3 regions of the Anaerostipes sp. CAG:276 genome follow, and region 2 is predicted to be linked to each of the others. Evidence: predicted binding sites of a transcription regulator. Region 2 holds the regulator's gene; each other region holds the start of a gene.
The links. The regulator Rex, encoded in region 2, represses fermentation and respiration genes when NADH is low (regulators of the CRP and FNR family bind a similar motif). The targets are predictions, from matches to a motif close to ATTGTTAANTANTTAACAAT.

Region 1: a site for Rex is predicted at 3,151-3,170, ahead of gap (type I glyceraldehyde-3-phosphate dehydrogenase). Genes of this name have one in related genera too.
Region 3: a site for Rex is predicted at 4,512-4,531, ahead of QVP35_RS12470 (glycerol dehydrogenase). Genes of this name have one in related genera too.

What each region holds. Positions count from the first base shown of each region.
Region 1 is NZ_FR889207.1:547-7,300, reverse strand. Features, by position in the region: gene tpiA (triose-phosphate isomerase) at 1-697, opposite strand, end outside; gene QVP35_RS15260 (phosphoglycerate kinase) at 737-1,930, opposite strand; gene gap (type I glyceraldehyde-3-phosphate dehydrogenase) at 2,087-3,103, opposite strand; gene QVP35_RS15250 (Na/Pi cotransporter family protein) at 3,273-4,946, opposite strand; gene QVP35_RS15245 (histidinol-phosphatase HisJ family protein) at 5,105-5,914, shown strand; gene QVP35_RS15240 (radical SAM protein) at 5,980-6,754, opposite strand, start outside.
Region 2 is NZ_FR889177.1:29,669-37,605, reverse strand. Features, by position in the region: gene QVP35_RS02785 (S8 family peptidase) at 1-183, opposite strand, end outside; gene QVP35_RS02780 (ABC transporter permease) at 260-1,003, opposite strand; gene QVP35_RS02775 (ABC transporter ATP-binding protein) at 1,008-1,724, opposite strand; gene QVP35_RS02770 (MerR family transcriptional regulator) at 1,797-2,540, opposite strand; gene QVP35_RS02765 (glycosyltransferase family 2 protein) at 2,687-3,703, opposite strand; gene QVP35_RS02760 (ABC-F family ATP-binding cassette domain-containing protein) at 3,771-5,681, opposite strand; gene QVP35_RS02755 (redox-sensing transcriptional repressor Rex) at 5,834-6,493, shown strand; gene acpS (holo-ACP synthase) at 6,510-6,872, shown strand; gene QVP35_RS02745 (bifunctional ADP-dependent NAD(P)H-hydrate dehydratase/NAD(P)H-hydrate epimerase) at 6,869-7,937, shown strand, end outside.
Region 3 is NZ_FR889200.1:23,327-31,263, forward strand. Features, by position in the region: gene QVP35_RS12445 (amino acid permease) at 2-589, opposite strand; gene QVP35_RS12450 (hypothetical protein) at 742-1,335, opposite strand; gene QVP35_RS12455 (TspO/MBR family protein) at 1,430-1,906, shown strand; gene yaaA (peroxide stress protein YaaA) at 1,903-2,652, opposite strand; gene QVP35_RS12465 (TIGR01906 family membrane protein) at 2,698-3,327, shown strand; gene QVP35_RS12470 (glycerol dehydrogenase) at 3,324-4,406, opposite strand; gene QVP35_RS12475 (phosphatidylinositol-specific phospholipase C/glycerophosphodiester phosphodiesterase family protein) at 4,635-5,681, shown strand; gene fucO (lactaldehyde reductase) at 5,747-6,895, opposite strand; gene QVP35_RS12485 (TetR/AcrR family transcriptional regulator) at 7,022-7,576, opposite strand; gene QVP35_RS12490 (DUF1848 domain-containing protein) at 7,582-7,937, opposite strand, start outside.

The DNA.
Region 1 (6,754 bases), on a different contig from region 2:
CTAATCCTCCGTCGATGTCGTCCTGTGCGAATAATTCCGGTGCGCTTGCAGCAGACACTGAACCGCCGTACTGGATGCGGATGGCGTCAGCAGTAGCCTGATCATACACTTCTGCGATACACTCACGGATCGCTTTACAAACTTCCTGAGCCTGCTCTGTTGTTGCAACTTTTCCTGTACCGATTGCCCAGATTGGCTCGTAAGCGATAACAGCAGTCTTTGCCTGATCTGCAGTCACACCCTGGAATGCAATCTTGATCTGCTGGCGAACAAAGTCAATGGTTACGCCCTGTTCTCTCTGAGCAAGAGTTTCTCCGCAGCAAACGATCGGAGTGATTCCGTGTTCAAAAGCTTTTAAAACTTTTTTATTAACCGTCTCATCTGTCTCAGCGAAATATTCTCTTCTCTCTGAATGTCCGATGATGACATATTTTACACCTAAGTCCGTCAGCATGTTTGGAGCGATCTCTCCTGTGTAAGCACCGCTCTCTTCATAGTACATGTTCTCAGCACCGATGTTGATGTTGCTTCCTTTTGCAGCTTCGATCGCTGCCGGAATACAGATTGCCGGTACGCAGAATACTACATCAGATGTTTCACTCGCTACCAATGGCTTTAATTCGTTTACTAAAGCTACGGTCTCGCTAGGTGTTTTGTTCATTTTCCAGTTTCCTGCTACGATTGTTTTACGCATAATGGTATACCCTCCGATTACTTTCCTTGATAGTTAAAATACTTATTTATCATTTGCCGCTGCAACACCCGGTAATTCTTTTCCTTCCAGGAATTCCAGAGATGCACCGCCGCCTGTGGAAATATGTGTCATCTTATCACCGAAACCAAGCTGGTTTACTGCTGCTGCGGAATCTCCTCCGCCGATGATCGTTGTAGCATCAATCTCAGCCAGTGCCTCTGCAACTGCCACAGTTCCTGCCGCAAAGTTCGGCATCTCGAAACATCCCATAGGTCCGTTCCATACAACTGTCTTTGCATCTTTTAAGGCATCCGCAAATAATGCTCTTGTCTTCGGTCCGATGTCAAGTCCCTGCCATCCTGCTTCAATTCCGCCTCTCTCTACGGTCTTGATGTTGGCGTCATTGGAGAAGTCATCTGCCACTACGGTATCAACAGGGATCAGCAGGTTCACACCTTTTTCTTTTGCTTTATCCATCATTTCTTTTGCATAGTCTAAGTAGTCAGCTTCCAGTAAGGAATCTCCGACTTCTTCTCCCAATGCTTTCATGAATGTATAAGCCATACCGCCGCCAATGATCAGTGTATCAACCTTGTCTAAAAGATTGTTGATAACAGAAATTTTAGAGGAAACCTTGGCTCCTCCTAAAATCGCTACCATAGGGCGTTCCGGATTGTTGACTGCATTTCCTAAGAAATCGATCTCTTTCTGCATTAAGTATCCTACAACTGCAGTGTCTACGAACTGTGTAACTCCCACGTTTGAACAGTGAGCCCTGTGAGCAGTTCCGAAAGCATCATTTACAAATACATCGCAGAGGCCTGCAAGTTCTTTGCTGAATTCTTCCCCGTTCTTTGTCTCTTCTGCTCTGTAACGTGTATTCTGGAGTAAAATGACATCTCCGTCCTGCATTGCATCTGCTGCTGCTTTCGCATTCGGTCCTACAACGTTATCGTCTGCTGCAAACTTTACTTCCTGACCTAATAACTCACTCAAACGTGCTGCTACCGGTGCAAGAGATAATTCCGGTTTTGGCTCTCCTTTCGGTTTTCCTAAATGAGAGCAGAGAATGAGTTTTCCGCCGTCTGCGATTAACTTCTTTAATGTAGGAAGGGCCGCAACCAAACGGTTTTCATCTGTGATCTTTCCGTCCTGAAGCGGAACGTTGAAGTCACAGCGCACTAAGACTTTCTTTCCTTTTACGTTGATATCATCTACTGATTTTTTGTTTAACATGTTCTTTCCTCCTGGGATTTCTTATAGGATTAAATCGAATGCCTATCCTGTCGGATCGCTTTCTTAAAATACAAGAAACAGGTCCGGTCCAAAAAGACCGGACCCGTTTGAGTCTTTATAACTGCACTGAATCGCGAAGCTTGTCCGCATCCACAATTATGCTAATTCTGCAAAGTATTTGATTGTTCTTACCATCTGGCTTGTGTAAGAGTTTTCATTGTCATACCAAGAAACTACCTGAACTTCGTATAATCCGTCACCAACTTCAGTAACCATTGTCTGAGTTGCATCGAATAAAGAACCATATTTGATTCCGATGATGTCAGAAGATACTAATTCTTCTTCTGTGTATCCGAAAGACTCTGTAGCTGCTGCTTTCATAGCTGCGTTGATTCCGTCAACAGTTACGTTGTCACCCTTAACTACTGCTGTTAAGATTGTTGTAGATCCTGTCGGAACCGGTACACGCTGAGCAGATCCAATTAATTTTCCGTTTAATTCTGGAATAACTAATCCGATAGCTTTTGCTGCTCCAGTAGAGTTAGGAACGATATTAACTGCTGCAGCACGTGCTCTTCTTAAATCACCTTTTCTCTGAGGTCCGTCAAGAGTCATCTGATCTCCTGTGTAAGCATGTACTGTTAACATGATACCAGACTGAACCGGTGCATACTTGTTAAGAGCATCAGCCATAGGCGCTAAGCAGTTTGTTGTACAAGAAGCTGCTGAGATGACTGTGTCTTCTTTTGTCAATGTTTCGTGGTTTACATTGTATACGATAGTTGGAAGATCGTTTCCAGCTGGCGCAGAAATAACAACTTTCTTAGCTCCTGCCTGAACGTGTGCAGATGCTTTGTCTTTAGATGTATAGAATCCTGTACATTCTAATACAACGTCTACGTCTAATTCTCCCCAAGGAAGTTTTGTTGCGTCTGCTTCTGCATAGATTTCAATTTCTTTTCCGTCTACTACGATTGAAGATTCTTTTGCTTCTACTTTGTCAGCTAATGCATATCTTCCCTGTGCAGAATCATACTTTAATAAGTGTGCTAACATCTTAGGATTTGTTAAATCGTTGATTGCTACAACTTCATAACCTTCAGCTCCGAACATCTGTCTGAATGCAAGACGTCCAATACGTCCAAATCCATTAATCGCTACTTTTACTGCCATCTCAATTCCTCCTAAGTCTTGAATGAATAATTTAATGTTGTCTGTCAATTGTCAATCTATTGACAAACTTCCTTTTTATTTTAAACAATATGTCCAAAAATATCAAGTCTATTTTAGCATTTCTCTCATGTATACAAAATCATATCTTTGTACAAGATTACCAAAAGCTTTATTTCTCATTCTCATCAATGATATAATTGGCAATATTGTCTGCATAGTCAGAAATACGCTCCAGACTTGTCATCATATCAATATAGATCACACCAGCCTCCGGCAGGCAGGATTCCCGTTCCAGCCGTTTAATATGCTGTTTCCGGTACTGTTTTTCTATTCTGTCTACTTCTTCCTCTCCCTGAATGGCCTGTTTCGCAATTTCCACATCATCTTTCTCAATCGCTCTGATGGCATAATCAAATGTTTTAATGACCTGTGCCGTCATTTTGTGCAATTCGTCCTTTGCCAGATCAGAAAATGCAATTTTGTCGTCATGCTTCGTCTGCATAAATTCGGCAATATTCTCTACGTGATCTCCCGCTCTTTCAATATCCGATATAGTGTAGAATAAATCCGTGACAATTTTACTCTGTTTCTCCGTCAGCGCCAGATTGCTGATCTTCACAAGATATCCGGTGATCATAGTTTCTAAATGATTGATGACCTTTTCATCCCTGAACACCTTGTCCAGCTGTTTCTCACTCGGCTGCGGATTCATAGCTTCCTTTGTAACGCGCTTCATATTCTTCAGAACGATGTCACCCATGCGCACTACTTCTTTGACTGCGTTTTCCACCGCAAAAGAAGGAGTTTCAAGAATACGCGGATCCAGATGGCGCAGCACCATCTCTTCTACTTCCTCGTCTTCCTCATCTTCCGGCTCTTCATGGATAATCAGTCCTGACAGTTTCACCAATACATTGGCGAACGGGAACAGCAGTACGGTAACTGATACATTGAAGATAGAATGGAAAATAGAGATCTCCGTACTCGAAATATGCTGCATAGCCAAATGGTCAAATACGCCGAAGAAAATGGTCATGATAATTCCATAGATAGCAGCTCCGATGATGTTAAAAGATAAATGGATCACCGCCGCCCTTTTTGCGGTTTTATTTGCTCCCGCACTGGATAAAAGAGCCGTGATACATGTACCGATATTCTGCCCCAGCGTAATAAAAACGGCGGAGCGCCAGTTTACAATGCCCTTCATGGCAAGTGTCTGGAGAATACCCACGGATGCGGAAGAACTCTGAATGATCGCTGTAACGACAGCTCCTACAAGAATTCCTAAAATAGGATTCCCCCCGAGAACTTCAAAAGCCTTTGCGAAAATAGGGCTGCTCTGATATACCCCGATGGAACTGGACATAAAAGAGAGTCCAATAAAGAGAACACCGAAACCTACGGCAATCTCTGCCTTCTGGTTTAACTTTTGTTTATTTGAAAAAGTTACAATAAATGCTCCGATGGCTAAAATCAGCGGTGCAAAAAATTCAGGTTTCAGCGCCCCTGCCCATTCATTTGCCGATACAAGCCATGCGGTGATCGTAGTTCCGACGTTCGCACCCATAATAACGCCTGCTGCCTGGGTAAGGTTCATGATGCCTGCATTCACAAAACCTACGACCATAACGGTAGTTGCCGAACTGCTCTGGATGATGGCAGTGACCAAAGCTCCCACTAAAACTCCTAAGAAGCGGTTGTTGGTCAGATATCCCAGCAGCTGCCGCATCTTATTGCCGGCAGTCTTCTGCAGTCCGTCCGCCATCACATTCATTCCATAGAGAAACATACCTAATCCGCCGGCAAAGGCAAACAGGTTCCCCAGATGATCTAATGTACTCATTTTTTTTCCTCCTGTATTAAACATCTTTAGTTTAACATAAGGTAATTGTTCATTTAAAGTAAAACTTTTGTAACTTATCTGATTTTCATGTATTTTTTTTAATAATTATATATAATAAGATTAAAACCAATCATATTTTTAAATATAAAGGAGACGCCATGATTCATTCAGACTTTCATTTACATACCAGTCACTCTTCTGACTCACAGGCTTCAATGGAATCCATGATCTTAAAAGCCATAGACCTTGGTCTCACCAAAATCTGTTTTACAGAACATCAGGATTACGGTTATCCTGAAAATAAAGAAAATTTTGATTTTCTGGTGGATCTACCCTCATATAAATCTGAATTATTATCATTAAAAGACAAATACAATGACCGGATAAAGATTTTATTCGGCGCCGAAATCGGACTGATGCCGACAACTTATGACAAATGCCGGGATTTTGCCCGCTCTGATGATTTTGATTTCATCATCGGTTCTACTCATATTGTTGACCAAATGGATCCATATGAACCTATATATTTTGAAACATATCCTGGAAAAAAAGGTCTTTTAAGATATTTAGAGGTGATACTCCAGAATGTCAAAGTCTATCATGACTACTGCGTATATGGTCATCTGGACTATGCCGTGCGCTATTGTCCCGATAAAAACTATCAGTTTATCTATCAGGATTACGCCGATTTGATCGAAGAAATTTTAAAAACCATCATAGAAGACGGAAAAGGGATCGAGGTCAACACCGGCGGATATAAGTATGGTCTTGGATATCCGAATCCCCATCCGGATATTCTCAAACGCTATTTGGAACTGGGGGGAGAGATTCTGACGATCGGCTCTGACGGACACTGTCCGGAGCATATGGCATACGACTTTCCAAAGCTCCGGGAACTCCTCACTTCTCTCGGCTTCCGGTTCTATACCATTTTCCAGAACCAGTCACCGGAATTTATTGAGCTTTAATATAAAAAAAGAAGGAAAATGTACATGTAATTACACTTTCCTTCTTTTTTCTGTCACTGAAGAATTTAAAATCCTCTCATCCATTCTTCTTTCAAATGCAGATTGCCCTGTATCGCCTCATCTAGCTTCGCGATCATTTTATCCCTGTCTTCATTCAAGGTTCCTCTCAAATTGACATAATTGGACGCATGGTTGGACCGGAAGATGCATCCCGGACAGTCCATATGTTCCAGCATCAATTTTGTCTCTTTCAGATTATCATAGGGAGTGATCAGTTCAAACTCTCCGCTTCTGATCTTTTCTTCCAGCGGAAGTCCGGGTTCTATCATCAATGTCAGCAGGCCTATATAATCCGGTTTCATTGCAGAAAAAACTTTCCCTGTATCAACCGCATGCTCCATCCACAGCTTTTTTCCTCCCAGCCCTGAAATAGCCGTCACTGACAGCCGGATACCCGCCTGTTTTATCTTGGATGCAGACTGTATCATCTCATCCGGCGTGGCTCCCTTTTTCATGAACTTAAGCACCTGGGCATTTCCCGATTCCAGGCCCATGTATACCATATCCAGACCGTTTTCTCTCAGTTCCCGGAGTTCCTCTTTCGTTTTGATCATCACACTCTTAGGGGAAGCATAGCAGGTGACCTGCCGGCACTCTGGAATTTCTTCACGAATATATTTAAGAATCTCGTTCAGATATTCATTTTTACAAATCAGGGCATCTCCGTCTGCGAGAAAAATCTTTCCGATTGAATTGTAGTACTCTCTTGCCTCCCTGAAATCGGCCAGAACATCCTGAAGCGGCCTCATCCTGAATCTTTTTTCTTTGTACATATTACAG
Region 2 (7,937 bases):
GTCATCATAAGGATATGATCTGTGGTGTACATAATCTATGAATCCGGCGATCCGCTGATCGGCCGGATAAAATTCTTTATGGGGATAGATACCGGTATCCAGGAAGGCAATCCCTATATTCTTCCCCAGGAAGCCATGTTTATGGGCGATATCCGCATGGATGATCTGTGATATTAGCTTCATAAAATATTGTCTCCTAATAAGTGTTATAGTATAGAATACGCCGGAAACACAGAAAAGCCAGAACATTTTGCGCAGGCTATTCCCACTGAAAGAATTTGGGGGATGCGAAGGTACAGATTACTGCGATGCAGACAATGGTCACAGCCGGAACAATCACACTGCCAAGCTCCTCTCCCAGAGAAGCGGCTTTCAGTAGCTTGATTCCCTGAGTCAGCGGCATGATATCTGCAGTTTTCTGCAGCACTTTGGGCATGACTTCATAGGGCAGCGTTGCGCCTGAAAAAATCAGCATCGGAAAGTACAGCAGACTTGCGGCGACACTCGCTATCTTAGTATTCGGAGCAATACCGCCTACCAGCATGCCGATGCTGAACATAGACACAATGACCAGGAGATAACATCCCAGAAAACTCAAAAAAGATCCGCGGAACTGATATCCAAAGAAAAGAACGGCTTCGGCATAGAGCAGGATCAGAGAAACAGCCGCATATAAAGTATAAATTGTCACCTGTACCGCTAAGATCATGGAAGGGCTGACCGGCGTAACCTTGTAGCGCTTTAAAATACCCTTGCTCCGATAATCAGAGACAACCAGCGGCAATCCCATCACACCTCCTGCACAGATGGATATGGTGGTGACGGCTCCGAACGACTGTTCCAGAAATGAGTATCCGGCACCGCCGAATGCGGGTCTGTCTCCATAAATAATTCCCATGACTGCCAGTACCGCAAGAGGCACACAGATTGCAAAAATAAACATATCCATTCCTCTCAGAGATAATTTTAATTCTGTTTTCAGCATTGTCTTAAAAGTTTTCATCAATTCATTCCTCCTCGTCTGTATACCAAAGATAAGCGTCTTCAAAATGATCAAAAGGACTCGATGCAACTGCCTCCGCCGCCGTACCGTAAAATATGATGTTTCCCTTTTTTAAAATACAGATGCAGTCACACAGGTTCTCGATCTCATCCATAAAATGGGACGTCAGGAAAATCGTCAGTCCATCTTCCTTGAGTGAGGAGAGTATATTCCACACTTGGCGTCTGGCCCTGGCGTCCAGACCGGTCGTCAGCTCGTCCAAAAAGACAACTTCAGGATTGGGTATGAGTGCGAGGATAATAAATAGTCTTTGTTTCTCGCCGCCGGATAAATCTTTGATCTGGCTTTTGGCTTTTTCGGAAATTCCAAACTTTTGCAGTAGTTTTTTCGGATCTGCGGATTCCTGATAGAGAGCAGCGGTAACTTCACAAAGTTCTGAGACGGTAATATTATCCTGATAAGCTGCCTCCTGAAATTGGACACCTACCTTTTGAAACAGCTGCTTTCTGGATGTCTGCGGATTCATTCCCAGAATGGATATGGTTCCGCTGTCTGCCGTCTTTGTACCTAAAATGCATTCAATCGTTGTGCTCTTGCCTGCGCCATTGGCCCCGATCAGGCCGAAAACTGTTCCGCGCTTTACGGATAAACTGATATTGTCTGCCGCAGGCGTTTTGTTGTAGGTTTTACATAATTTTTCTGCTTTGATCACTTCATTCATGAAGGATACCTCCTTGTTTTATTGTAAAAAAAGAATACCACCAACGAAAACATTGGTGGTAAAGTGGAGGGTTTAAGAAAATTGTTTTTTCATTCTTTTTAAGCTGCATATCATTTTCAAAACATTATTCTCGGCAGTCAGCAGAGAAGTAACCAGTTTGTCGCACACCGCAATAATTTCGTCATCTTTATTGGGAGTATCCAAAACTTCTTTGATATCAATCCCGGGATTTTTTGACAGGTGCCCAAGCAGACGCAGAATGGATTCCAAAGAATAATTTGCACACCTCAGGGAGCGAATGATTTTGAGCCTCTGTATATCCTGACTCGTATATATGCGGTATCCATTCTGCCTGCGTTTTACAGTCAAAAGGCCGTTCATTTCCCAATTTCTCAGAGCATCCATAGAAATGCCGAGATACCGGGAGACTTCCCTGCGTTTCATGGGATGGGTATGTTCCTGTGATCCGCCGGATAAAATCTCTGTTACGATTTCGACTGCCTCTTCGGCATTGGCTTGTTCCTTTCTGATCTGTGCCAGGTATTCTTCTGCCAATACCAGAGCCCTGGGAAAATCACAGGATGCCGCTGTTTTTACAATCCGGACAGCCTTTTTTCTCAGTCCGTTCTGCAGTACCTCCATTTGAAAAGCCAGCCGGGCCAGCCGGAACTGCTCAATATTAAGATCAGTAAAAATGCGGTATCCATTGCTCTGCCGTTCCGGTTTTGAGATCAGCCCTGCGTTTTCGTACAGCCGGACAGTATTGGGATGAATTCCTATGAGCTTTGCAACCTCAGATGTTTTATAAGTATTCATGTAAAAACCTCCATTCATGGCTCCAGCATAACACAGATCAGAAATATGGTGATATAGTGGAGGGTTTTGGACTCCGCGTTACAATTTTCTTACAGAATAAAAAATGACATTGGTTTGATGGTTCCCAATGTCATTTTTCGACTGATTTAATTAAATCCAATGAACTTCCGTGCTGCTTTGTAAGCTGCGATGACAACTTTCCGGCCTCCGTAGCCCGGGAGGTTTACGGCATTTCCAACAAGAGATCCCCGGATCTGACGGTATAGTTTTGTGTTTTTCGATTTCAGGTACTTCCAGAGTTCCTTCTTCATCTGAAGATGCTCCGGTATGCCGGATTTGATGGCAATGACAGATGATACCGTCATGATGATGCTCAGATAGTGTTTCATGTAGCGGTATAACGGCTTGTTTACCAGCTCAAAGCTGCTCATATAATCGATCATGGCTTTGGTGACAAAAAACTGCTGGTCGATCCGTTTGATCATATTGGCTTCATTGACAGACTGATCGTCCCTTCCGATGAAGTAGCGGTAAAAATTTACATCCAGATAGTAAATCGTCTTCACATATGGAAGCGGTTTGAAAACGTAAAGGTTGTCTACATAAAAAGTATGTTCCGGCAGGCACAGACGGCACTCATGGAGAAGAGAAGTACGGTAAATGACGGAATGCATGAGAATGTACTGACTCAGAGGAAAACGCTTTACATCATCCCAGGTAAAAATCTGTTCAACCGGGATCGTATGGCGGTAATGAATCACGGTTTTTCTCTTCACACCCTGTTTCTCATAGACATAGTTTGACATAAACATGTCTATAATGGTTCCCTGGCGGTAAAAGGTCTCTAATTGATTGAAGATTTCCTCATAGGCATGTTCGTTTACCCAGTCGTCACTGTCCACCACCTTAAAATAAATCCCTTTGGCATGAGCGATACCAGTGTTTACTGCACCGCCGTGGCCTTTGTTCTTTTGATGGATCGCCCGGCAGATACCGGGATATTTGTTTTCATATTCATCGGCGATCATGCCGGTATTGTCCGTGGAACCATCGTCTATGATGAGGATCTCAACTTTGTCTCCTCCGGTCAGCAATGTATCTATGCAGTGTCTCATATATTCCTGGGAATTATAACACGGCACAGCAAACGATATTAATTTCATTTTGTAACCTCCTAAAAATGGTACTTAGTCTATTATAACAAATTTTTGTAAAAATACCATGGCATTTTCACTCAGTTTCTTCTGACAGGGTCTCCCATTCTTCATAAAGGGTTTCCAGATGTTCCTCATTCCGGACTTTGGCAGCGGAGAGTTCCAGCAGTTTCTTTGTGTTGACTGCGTTCTCCGGCAGACACATTTCTTCGTCAAGCTTTGTGCTTTCCGCTTCCAGTTCCTCGATTTCCTGTTCTATTTTTTTCAGGCGGTTTTCTCTTTTCCGACGCTTTGCGTCTTCTTCCTTTTGCTTCTGCCAGCTCAGCTTCGTATCGGATACAGACTCAGTTTCAGCGTTCTGTACCTCTTTCGTGCCTTCCTTCTCCTTTTCGATAAGATAGTGCTGGTAGTCGCCCGGATAAGAGTGCAGACCGTCTTTCGGAGAGAGTTCCAAAATTCTTGTGGCTGTCTTGTTGATAAAATAGCGGTCGTGAGACACGTAAAGAACCGTGCCTGTGTACTGGGACAGGGCGGATTCCAGGATTTCTTTGGAGTGAATGTCCAGGTGGTTGGTAGGCTCATCAAGAATCAGAAAATTGGCATGGGAAAGCATAAGTTTCGCAAGAGATACCCGTCCCTTTTCACCGCCGCTTAAGGAAGAAACAAGTTTAAAGACATCTTCTCCTTTAAAAAGGAAAGCAGCCAGTGTATTTCTGATTTTTGTGTTGGTCAGTTCCGGAAAGGAATCAGATATCTCCTCGAAGATTGTCTTATCCGGATGCAGGTTGTCCTGTGCCTGATCGTAATATCCGATGGAAACTTGGGAACCGAGCTTAATCAGTCCTTTGTTTTTGGCAATTTGTTTGCAGATGATTTTTAACATCGTAGTCTTGCCGGTTCCGTTGGCGCCGATCAATGCCACGCGCTCACCGCGAAATATTTCAAAATTTATATCGGAAAACAGCATATGCGGCCCGAAACTTTTTTCCAGATGTTCCACCGTTAAGACATCGTTTCCGCTGATCACCGACGGTTCGATGGCAAAGCGCATTTTTCCGTCGACTTCCACAGGCTTTTCGATCACATCAATTTTGTTCAGCATCTTTTCACGGCTCTCGGCCCGGCGGATGGATTTTTCCCGGTTAAATTGTTTTAGTTTTTCAATGACCGCCTTCTGGTGACGGATCTCCTGCTGCTGGTTTTCGTACTCCTTCAAGCGGATTGCCTTTACCTGATCCCTTTTTTTAATAAAAGAAGTGTAGTTGCCGTCAAAGAGCATCGCGTGACCCGACTCAATCTCCATGACTTTGTTGACGATCTTGTCCAGGAAATACCGGTCATGGGAGACCAGGATGACAGCGCCCTCATAGTGGCTTAAATAGGTTTCCAGCCACTGGATCGAATCTACATCCAAATGGTTGGTAGGCTCATCCAGGAGAAGGATCTCTGGCTTCATCAGCAGGAGTTTTCCGAGAGCGACCCTTGTCTTTTGTCCTCCGGACAGAGTCTCGATTTTTTTTTGAAAATCTTCCTCTTGAAACCCGAGTCCTTTTAAGATTCCTGTGATCTCACTTTTATAAGCAAAACCGTTTTTCTGTTCAAATAAATGAGTGGCCCTGGTGTATTCCTCCATCTTTTCTTCGAGCTCTGTGCCGCTTAAATGCTTCATCATATGCTCCAGAGAGCGGAGTTTTTTGTCCAGTTCGATCACATCCTGTTTTATGGTCAAAAGCTCTTCATAAATGGTGCGGGAAGAAGTATGGTCCTGATGCTGTGCGAGATAGCCGATATCGGCGTCCTTCTTTTTGTGGATCTCCCCGTCATCGGGTGTCATCTGATCCATGATGATCTTGAGCAGGGTGGACTTTCCGGCACCGTTTAAGCCGATGACGGCAAGCCGGTCCTTTTCATTGATATGAAAGGAAATTCCTTTCAGGACTTCCTGGTCGACAAATGTTTTATGTATATTCTGACAAGATAAAACCATAGTGCACTCCTTCAAAATTTCTAAGCTGTAAAAATTCTTTATAAGCATAACATAATTTCTGAAAAAACGCACTGAAAAGTTTGACAGATATTAGACAATCTTATATAATTTATTTAATTTGAGTAGTTAATAAAATAAGTGGGAGGGTAATAATGTCATCAATGGATAAGAATATATCACCGGCAGTTATAAAGAGATTACCTAGATATTACCGTTATTTGGGGGCTTTGAAAGCAAAAAATATTACGAGGATCTCATCCAAAGAGCTGAGCGAGAGGATGAAAGTAACTGCATCCCAGATCCGGCAGGACCTGAATAATTTTGGAGGTTTCGGGCAGCAAGGATACGGCTACAATGTAGAAAATCTTTACGTGGAGATCGGAAAGATTCTGGGACTTGACAAAAGCAATCAGATGATCATCGTTGGTGCCGGCAATCTGGGGCAGGCATTGGCTAATTATCAGGATTTTAACAATAACAGCATTGGTTTTCAGGTGATTGCGCTGTTCGATGTGAATCCGAAGCTGATCGGCATCACGGTGCACGGAGTGGAAGTGCACGATATTGACGATATGGAAGAGTTTATAAAGAATCATGAGATCAAGATTGCAGCCCTCACGCTTCCGCAGGACCAGGCGCCGAAGATTGCCAAAGATCTTGTGTCGTGGGGCATCAAAGGATTTTGGAACTTTGCCCCTGTGGATCTCACGCTGCCGGACAGTGTGACCGTGGAGAATGTCCATTTGGCAGAAAGCCTCATGACGCTGACTTACAATATTCACAGCAGGGAAGACAGCGAAGGCGCGGAGTAAAGACGGGAGGAACGCCATGATTGTCGGTATAGGAACTGACCTGATAGAAATCGGGCGGGTACAGAAGATGGTGGAGAGAAAGAACCGCCTGAGCCGGATTTTTTCAGAAGAGGAACTGGCATGCGCAGGTTTAAACAGTACGACTCTTGCTGGTAATTTTGCAGTTAAAGAAGCCGTTTCCAAGGTATTTGGAACCGGCTTCTTCGGATTGGAGCCCTATGAGATCGGAGTGTTTCGGAATTCAAAAGGAGCACCTTATGTGAAACTCACAGGCAGAGCCGAAAAAATGGCATCAGATAGGAAGATTACGAAATTTCATGTGTCGGTTACGAACACAGGGGGGCTGGCACAGGCTTTTGTCATAGGAGAGTGTCTATGAAATATGTTTTAAAAAATCAGGAAATGCAGGATGTTGATAAGGAGACCATACAGAAGATAGGGATTCCTGGCCTGGTGCTGATGGAGAGGGCCAGCGAAAAAATTGCCCGAAGGCTCATGGAAACAGTCAGAAAAAATAACAGGATTCTTTCTGTGGCAGGATGCGGAAATAACGGGGGAGATGCGCTGGCTGCGGCCAGAATCCTTCTGGAAGAAGGGTATTCAGTGGATTTTACAGTCGTAGGGGATCTGTCTCAGGCATCCGCAGACTTAAAGACGCAGTACGATATCCTTGCACGGCTTGGATATGAGCAAAAAGAAGAGATAGATTATAAGGATTATGACTGGATTTTGGAAGGACTGTTTGGCGTAGGCCTTTCCAGAGAGGTATCGGGGACATACCGTACTGCTGTGGAAAGGATTAATGGAAGCGGAGCTAAAGTCATGTCAGTCGATATTTCCTCCGGAATCAGCGGGGATACGGGAAAAGTCCTTGGATGCGCCGTAAAATCAGACGCTACGGTGACCTTCGGCGGTCCCAAGGCAGGACATCTGCTCTATCCGGGAAAAGAATATGCGGGCCGGCTGTATGTAGAAAAGATCGGTTTCTTTGATTCTGTTTTGAAGAAACATGCAGGGGGCTTCACATACGATAGGAAAGATTTAGAAAGACTTCCGGGCCGTTTTGCGGATTCTCACAAGGGCACCTACGGAAAAGTCCTGATCATAGCAGGAAATGAGACGATGTCTGGGGCTGCTTATTTTTCGGCAAAGAGTGCCCTGCGCATGGGCAGCGGACTGGTAAAGGTGATTTCCTGCGAAGCCAACCGTCCGATTCTGCAGTCCATGCTTCCGGAAGTGCTGTTCGGGACATATGAGGATGTAAAAGATGCCCTCGAATGGTGTGACTGTATCTTATTCGGACCCGGAATGGGAGTCTCAGAGCGGACCAAAGAATTATTAGAAGAAGTTTTACAGCGCGGAACAAAGCCTCTTTTGCTGGATGCGGACGGCCTGAATACGGTCAGCCGTTATGGAATGGAGATCGATCATCCGGGAGGGTGCG
Region 3 (7,937 bases), on a different contig from region 2:
TTTAGGGTTCTTTAGATCCTTTGATACCGGTAATCTGAGGCTTCGTCTGCTGTGCAGCCGTCACTATCTCGCCGGTACCCAGATGGAAAAAACTTATGATACCCATGAGCAGAAAAGATGCCAGCAGAAGGAATACGACAATATTCTGGATTCGGGCAAAAAAATCAACTCCTTTATAGTTTACATAGGACAGAACCCCCAATACGATCACACTGATCACCGGTGCCGGAATCTGGGGAAGAAAAATCTGATTCAGCACCGTTCCGCACATGGCGATTTCTACGGAACCGGATAAAATATCAACGATCACATAAGCGGATAACGTAGATACCATAGATGCCACCGGTCCTAAACCCACCAAAGTGTACTGTCCCAGGCCCCCTTCTGCTTTCGGCATCATGGAATGCAGCTCTGAAAAACTTAAAGCCAAAAACCCGTTCAGTATCAGTACGACAAACAGTGCGATAATAAAATTTTTGCCTGCAAGACCCATGCCCTGCCCGAGGGAAAGCAGACAGCTGGTGGCTACGATCAATACCACACAGACGGATATCGCACTTCCGAGTCCCAATTTTTTTGTTCTCTCCATACATATCACTCCTTTTTATAAAAGAAAGGCGTCCGCCGGATATATCTCCGGTGAACGCCTTTGTTCCCATCTCTCTTATTTACTTTGTTTCCTGCTGATGGGTTACAGCTTACTCTCTTTCTCTTCATATGAATTGTAAAAATCGGAACTCTTTAATTCTTTTCTTCAAAACGGATCAGTCCGATATAATATCTAGCCGAGTCATCCAGCAAGACTTTCACAGGGATCTCTTCCCGTTCCCCGCAGTTGGACCAGATCAAAATCTCCCGTTCCTCTTCATATCCTGTGATGGTCACCCAGTGCCAGTTGTCTTCCCTGAATTCCTTCCTGGAATGCCGCCAGATCAGCAGCGCCACAGGGTGTCCGTGATACAGCCCTTCCCTGATAAATTCCAGGCATCCCTGTTTATCTCTGGGCAGAAACATACTTTTAGCCTTCAGGTCTTTCCCTCTGCCGGATGCAAAGCTTAAAAAGTCCTTCTTAAATTTTCCGATCAGCGGATAGCCCATGAAACCGGGCGTCATATACTGATACATGCCCTCCATGAGTTCTAGATATGATTCATAGGGTATGGACTCTGAGTTTTCTACTTCTTGCGAAAATAAGCCTTCACAGACGGCGATATTCGTGCCGGTGACGCTTCCGCATCCCGCACGCCGCTGGAACGTGCCCGGGAACCATTCCTGATTGCCGCCGTAAGCCAGATATTTTCCGTCTCTATATATTTTAGGACACTTTAATTCCATTTCATATCACTCCTTTTCCCATTATAATATCTTTTTTTGTCAAGATATACAACCCTTGCAGCATAGACTATGTAAAAAGCCCCAGGTGTGTGTTATGAAACAATTATCAAAGAAGCAGCTTTTAAAACTCTGCATCATTTTTCCCATTTTAGTCAGTCTGCTCTCCAGACTCCTGACACCCCGGATGGATGAGGTCTTCCGTCAGCTGAATAAGCCTCCATTCGTTCCTGCCCCGTGGATCTTTTCCGTCGTATGGCTGATCCTCGATATTTTGCTCGGACTGAGCCTTTACACCCTGCTGACCTCGGACATCACAGAACAGGAGAAAAAACAGGGAATCAAGCTTTTTCTCGCCGTGTCCTTCTTTCTGTTCTTCTGGCCCATCATTTTCTTTGAATACGGGCTGGTTTTTTTCTCTTTTGTCTGGATCCTGGCTCTAAACCTGCTCAATGCACTGATGTTCTATGTATTCCGAAAGTACAGCAAAAAATCTGCTTTACTTCTGATCCCGTACATTATCTGGTGCCTGTTTGCGGCGCTGTTAAACCTTGGATTCCTGATCGTCAACTAAAACTTTGTCTCCCGCAGGATAAATACATACTTGGATTCCGAAGACAGGGAAGGTTCAAACTCATATCCGTCCCAGTCAAACTCTTTGATATCCTCCGGCCGGTCTATCCTGTTCTTTACAATATGGCGGATCATCTGACCTCTGGCCATCTTGGCCCATGCCACGATGGTCCGGAGCTTTCCGTTTCTCATGGTGAGAAACTCCACATCCACAAAACGGTCCGGCCCATCCAGATATTTTCTCACGGTTTTGGCATACTCTTCAGAAGCCAGATTCAGGATCAGATCCTGTTCCTTATAAAGTTCCTTATAAATCGCATCTCCCCAAAATTGATACAGACCCTGTCCTGCTGTTTTTACTTTGCAGCCCATCTCCAGACGGTACGGATGAATCGCATCCAAAGGTTTCAGCACCCCATACAGTCCACTTAAGATTCTCACATGCCTCTGGGCATATTTCATATCCCATCCGGTAAAATCTCCTGCGCCCACGTTCTGGAATACAAGGCCGTCATAAGTCATGAGAGCAGCACTGCCGTCCCCGTTCTCAAAATTTTGTATATCTAAAAAAGCCTGAAGGGCGATCTTTTCATTTACCTTCATCAAAGATTCGATCTCCCACGGCTTCAGTTTTTTCAATTCTTCATAAATCTGTCCTGTCTTTTCTGAAAACACAGGATGTGTCAGCCTTCGCTGTTTTTCTTTCCTGACTTTCATGTTTTTTGCAGGTGAAATAATCGCTATCATGGTACTTCCTTGTGTTATAATGGGTTTCATGAAAGGCGGTGCATCATGAAACAATTTCTGCTTACGGTTTCTTTATCTATATTCCTGATATCATTTTCGGTCATATTTACACTGAATTTCCGGCCTCTTTACTACGCCGATATAAAACTTCTTCATATCAGCCGGGAATCCGGACTCTCTGAACAACAGATCAGAGAAAACTATGACCGGCTCATTGACTATAATTCAGTATTTTATAAAAAAGACCTGAAGTTTCCCTCTCTTCCCATGTCTGAGGAAGGAAGGATTCACTTTCAGGATGTGAAGCGTATTTTCTCCGGTCTCCAATACGCCTGTATCATCTCATTTATCATAATCCCTGCAGGCCTTTTATGGAAGCGGGAAAAAAAGGATTTCCGTTTCTTAAAAAGGGCATCCGTCTCTGCCGCCGTGCTTCCGCTCCTTCTGGGAGTTCTCGTCTGGGCGGCCGGATGGGACAAGTCCTTCGTGACATTTCACGAGCTGGCCTTCTCCAATGATTACTGGATCTTCGATGAGGCTTTCGACCCTGTCATCACCATCCTGCCGGATGCCTTTTTTCTTCACTGCGCCCTTTTGATGGCCGTAGTCCTTATTCTGTTATGTGCCGTCTGCTTCCTCACAGGAAGACATCTGTGCCGCAGACAGGAATCTTAATAGTATCTTCCCAGTGCGTCCGCCGCAATGATCGCCGCATATACGTCCTCCGGTGTCACTTCAAACGGCATGTTGCCGAGAGTGTCGTCCGGAGAGCATGCGAGGCGTGCTACTTCCATGATCTGTTCTTCTTTTACTTCCTTGATTCCCAAATCTGCAAGGGTAGTCGGGAGTTCTGCTTCCTGACAGAATCCGAGGACTTCCTGAATCTCATCCTGATCCGCTCCTTCCAGAACCAGCTGTACCAGCGTTCCGAAGGCTACTTTTTCTCCGTGGTATAATTCATGGGTTTCCGGAATTGCTGTCAAGCCGTTATGGATGGCATGTGCCCCTGCCAGACCGCCGCTCTCAAATCCGATTCCTGAAAGATAAGTATTTGCCTCTATGATATGTTCTACTGCCTTCGTGCAGATATTTTCACGGACAGCAAGTTTCGCGTCAATCCCCTCATCAATCAAAGTTTCATAGCAAAGTTCAGCCAGTGCCATGGCCGCGCGTGTGATCTTTCCTCCCACACAGTTGGATGCGTCAGACTGCTGACAGGCTCTCGCTTCAAAGTAAGTTGCCAGAGCATCTCCCATACCGGCTACTAAAAGGCGTTCCGGAGCTTTGCTGACAATATCGGTGTCCACCAGCACCATGTTCGGGCTTGCCGGCAGAAACAGGTACTTTTCAAATACACCGTCATCCGTATAGATCACAGACAGTGCACTGCACGGCGCATCGGTAGATGCAATGGTCGGCACAATGATGACTGGCTTTTTCATGTAATAAGCCACTGCCTTTGCGGTATCATGGATCTTTCCTCCGCCGATTCCCACGATGACTTCGCTTCCTGCCTTTTCACACATGTCCATGACACGATTGATCTCTGTCATACAGCACTCGCCGTTAAAAGCCTCATATGTAATCTTGGCATCTTTTTGTCCTTTTGCGATGAAAGGCTCCACTCTTTTTCTTCCTGACGGACTTGTCAGAACAAAAAGGTTGGTTCCGTAGTTTTCCGCATATGTACAAAGGTTTTCCATCTCACCTTTTCCCTGGATATAACGGCTTGGACTTGCAATGATACTTGCCATAGTAATTTCCTCCTTGAATCCTTTGATTCTTATGAATCATTTGAAAAGTTAACCAGCGTCAATACATTTACTATACCATGAAGTTCCTTTCAAAATCCACCGTTGAATGTTAAAACTTTGTCACACAGACTGCTGATATGCTTTTGATTTTTTGGTCTTCCTATGTTATAATGATTTTTAACATAATTGTTACAATTATATTACGTCTTTTTTACAAAGGAAGGTTTCATGCTGAACAATAAAAAGATAAAAACAAAATCCATCAAAAATGCCGTTAAAAAAGCAAAACATCAGCCTAAATATATCCGAGCAGTATTTGAACGGGTCACCCTGCGCCTTGCTTTTCTTGCCCTTCTTGGAAGCATACTCTTTTCTGGGTTCCGTTTTTATCAGGGCCGGCAGCAAAATGTGAATGCCGCAAATGAAGTCAAACAGCAGTCTGATCATAAAAAAGCTTCCGCACAGACAAAGAAGGAGTCAAAGCAGTGGTATGACTACCGTGCGGTTGCACATGCTCTTGGAGAGATCGATGGTAAGGAGTATACGAACTCCAAAGATGCGTTTTTAAATTCCTATCAAAACGGTTTCAGGGTTTTTGAAGCTGACCTGATGCAGACTACGGATCATGTCATGGTCGCAAGGCATTATTGGGGAAAAGACCTGAGTGATCCGAAGAGCAAGGGCGGCAAACCTGTTTCCTATGCAAAGTTTAAAAATATTAAGCTGTACGGCAAATACACTTCTGTCTCATTGAAAGAACTCTTTGAACTGATGGACAAATATCCCGATACATATATTATAACAGACACCAAAGACAGTGATGCCGCAGCCGCAAAAAATGATTTCTCTGTCATTGTAAAGACAGCAAAAGAAATGAAGAAAGAATACCTTCTGGACCGGTTAATCGTACAGATTTACAATCAGCCAATGTATCACGCCATAAAACAGGTTCATCCGTTCCGTCACTTCCTTTATACCACTTATCAGCAGACGGATGTGGCGTTCAGCAAAATGATCAGGTTCTGCACTGCCAACGGCATTGAAGCTGTCACTGTCCCTGTGAGCAGTGTCAATGATTACCGGATGAAGCTTCTAAGTGACGCAGGCCTGTATTCTTTCACACATACTGTCAACAGTGTATATGAAGCCAAAGAATATATGAAACTCGGTGTCTACGGGGTTTATACAGATTTTCTGACAAATGCCGAGGTAGAAAAATGTTCTTTTTCTCTGAAGACAAAAGATTTCTTTGATAAACTTCAAAACGGCAAATAATCCTGCAAAAAGGACTGGCGCACTTTTTCCGTGTGCCAGTCCTTTCATTTCGTTTGCGTAAATTCTTACAGCAAAGATTTATAGATTGCAATAATATCTTCTAAACTTGCATCCTTTGGATTTCCAGGTGCACACGCATCTGCGGCCGCTGACTCTGAAAGGAACTGAATGTCCTCTTCTTTGACGATTTCTTTCAGATCCTGTGGAATTCCCACATCGATGGAGAGCTGTCTCACCGCGTCCACGGCAGCCTTCCTATATTCTTCCTGACTCATATCTTCTGTGCCTTCCACACCCATGGCCTTGGCGATGTACTTATATTTATCCCCTGTGGCATCAGCGTTGTATTCCATGACAGCCGGAAGAAGAATGGCATTTGCAACACCGTGCGGTGTATCATAGACTGCTCCCAGTGAATGAGCCATGGAGTGTACGATTCCCAGTCCTACATTTGAGAATCCCATTCCTGCCACATACTGTCCGAGAGCCATTCCCTCTCTGCCCTCTTCTGTATTTTCCACTGCACCCCGCAGATTCTGTGCGATCAGTTCAATCGCTTTCAGATGAAACATGTCTGTCATTTCCCATGCATCTTTTGTAGTATATCCTTCGATCGCATGGGTAAGGGCATCCATTCCGGTTGCGGCAGTCAGGCCCTTCGGCATAGAGGACATCATATCCGGATCGATGACGGCAATGACCGGGATATCATGGGTGTCTACACAGACGAATTTGCGTCTCTTTTCCACATCTGTGATGACATAGTTGATCGTAACCTCAGCTGCGGTTCCCGCGGTCGTCGGAACTGCGATGATTGGAACAGACGGATTCTTAGTTGGCGCCACGCCTTCCAGACTCCGCACATCTTCAAATTCCGGATTTGCAATGATGATTCCGACAGCCTTGGAAGTATCCATAGACGATCCGCCTCCAATGGCGATCAGATAATCTGCACCTGACTCCTTAAATGCAGCCACACCTGTCTGAACGTTTTCGATCGTAGGATTTGGTTTAATGTTGGAGTAAACCTCATATTCGCATCCCGCCTCATCCAACACGTCTGTTACTTTCTTTGTAACGCCGAACTTTACCAGGTCAGGGTCCGAACAGATGAATGCCTTTTTGAAGCCTCTTGCTCCGACTTCTGCTGCGATTTCCCGGACTGCACCTTTTCCGTGATAGGACGTTTCATTCAATACAATACGCTTTGCCATAACAACCTCCTTAAGATACCTTTGATTTATCGTGATTCTTTCATTATCAGTTTACCTCCGGGCGGAACAGGCGGACAAGTGACACATTTCCCATAATGTCAAAAAAGTGACACTTCCCTAAAAGTGTCACTTTTTAAAGTCATTCAAAAGTTCTGCAAGTTCCGGAGGCAGAGCCCTGACCAGAAGCTCTGCCATGTCTTCCGTGCTCCGCTTCATTCCGCCGGTTACCCACTGAACCGTCATGGCGATCGATCCCCGGCAGTACATTTCCAAAAGGAATTTGATATCCGGCGGGATCTCTTTCTGATATTTCTTTTTTATAATATCCTTGTAAAATTCATAGATAAAATCAAAATCATGCTGGAGCAGTGAGTTATGATCCTCTGATTTAAAGGCCGCCGTGAAGAAGCAGCGCTCTCCTTTGATAAATTCAAACTTCTTGATCAGTCCTTCCCTGAGTGTAAGGCTCACACCCATCTGTCGGAAAGATACGATGGCAAGTTTATCAAAATACCAGTTGATCAAATCATACTTGTCCTTAAAATTCCTGTAAAATGTCTGTCTTGTCACATCACACCGCTCTACGATCTGTTTTACCGTGATCCGGTCCACAGGCGTAAAAACCATCAGTTCCCTGACGGCACCTGCCAGTTTGTATTTTGTTTTTTCCGATGCATCCATGAAACTCACCTCATTTGTCCGCCAGTGCTTCCCTCAAAAAAACTCAGCTGTGTAATGACGCAGGACTCGGCTTTTCTTTCCGTTATCTTATCGAACTGATCCGTCTTTCCGCATAACATCAGAGCCTCCGGCCGGTACTGTGCCGCAGTTTGATTTACAAATTCTCTGCTGTGGCCGGCATAACAGTACAGACAGCCTGCCGGACAGGTATCATAACTTCCGATATCAATACTCTCTGCGCATCCACACTCCGGCCTTTGATTTTTATCTTTATCCACAGAAATCTTCATTCCAATAAGCTTTTCCACAAGTACTCTGTCGATACAGCTGCCCGGTCTGATGCCGAAGCCGGAAAGGTCAT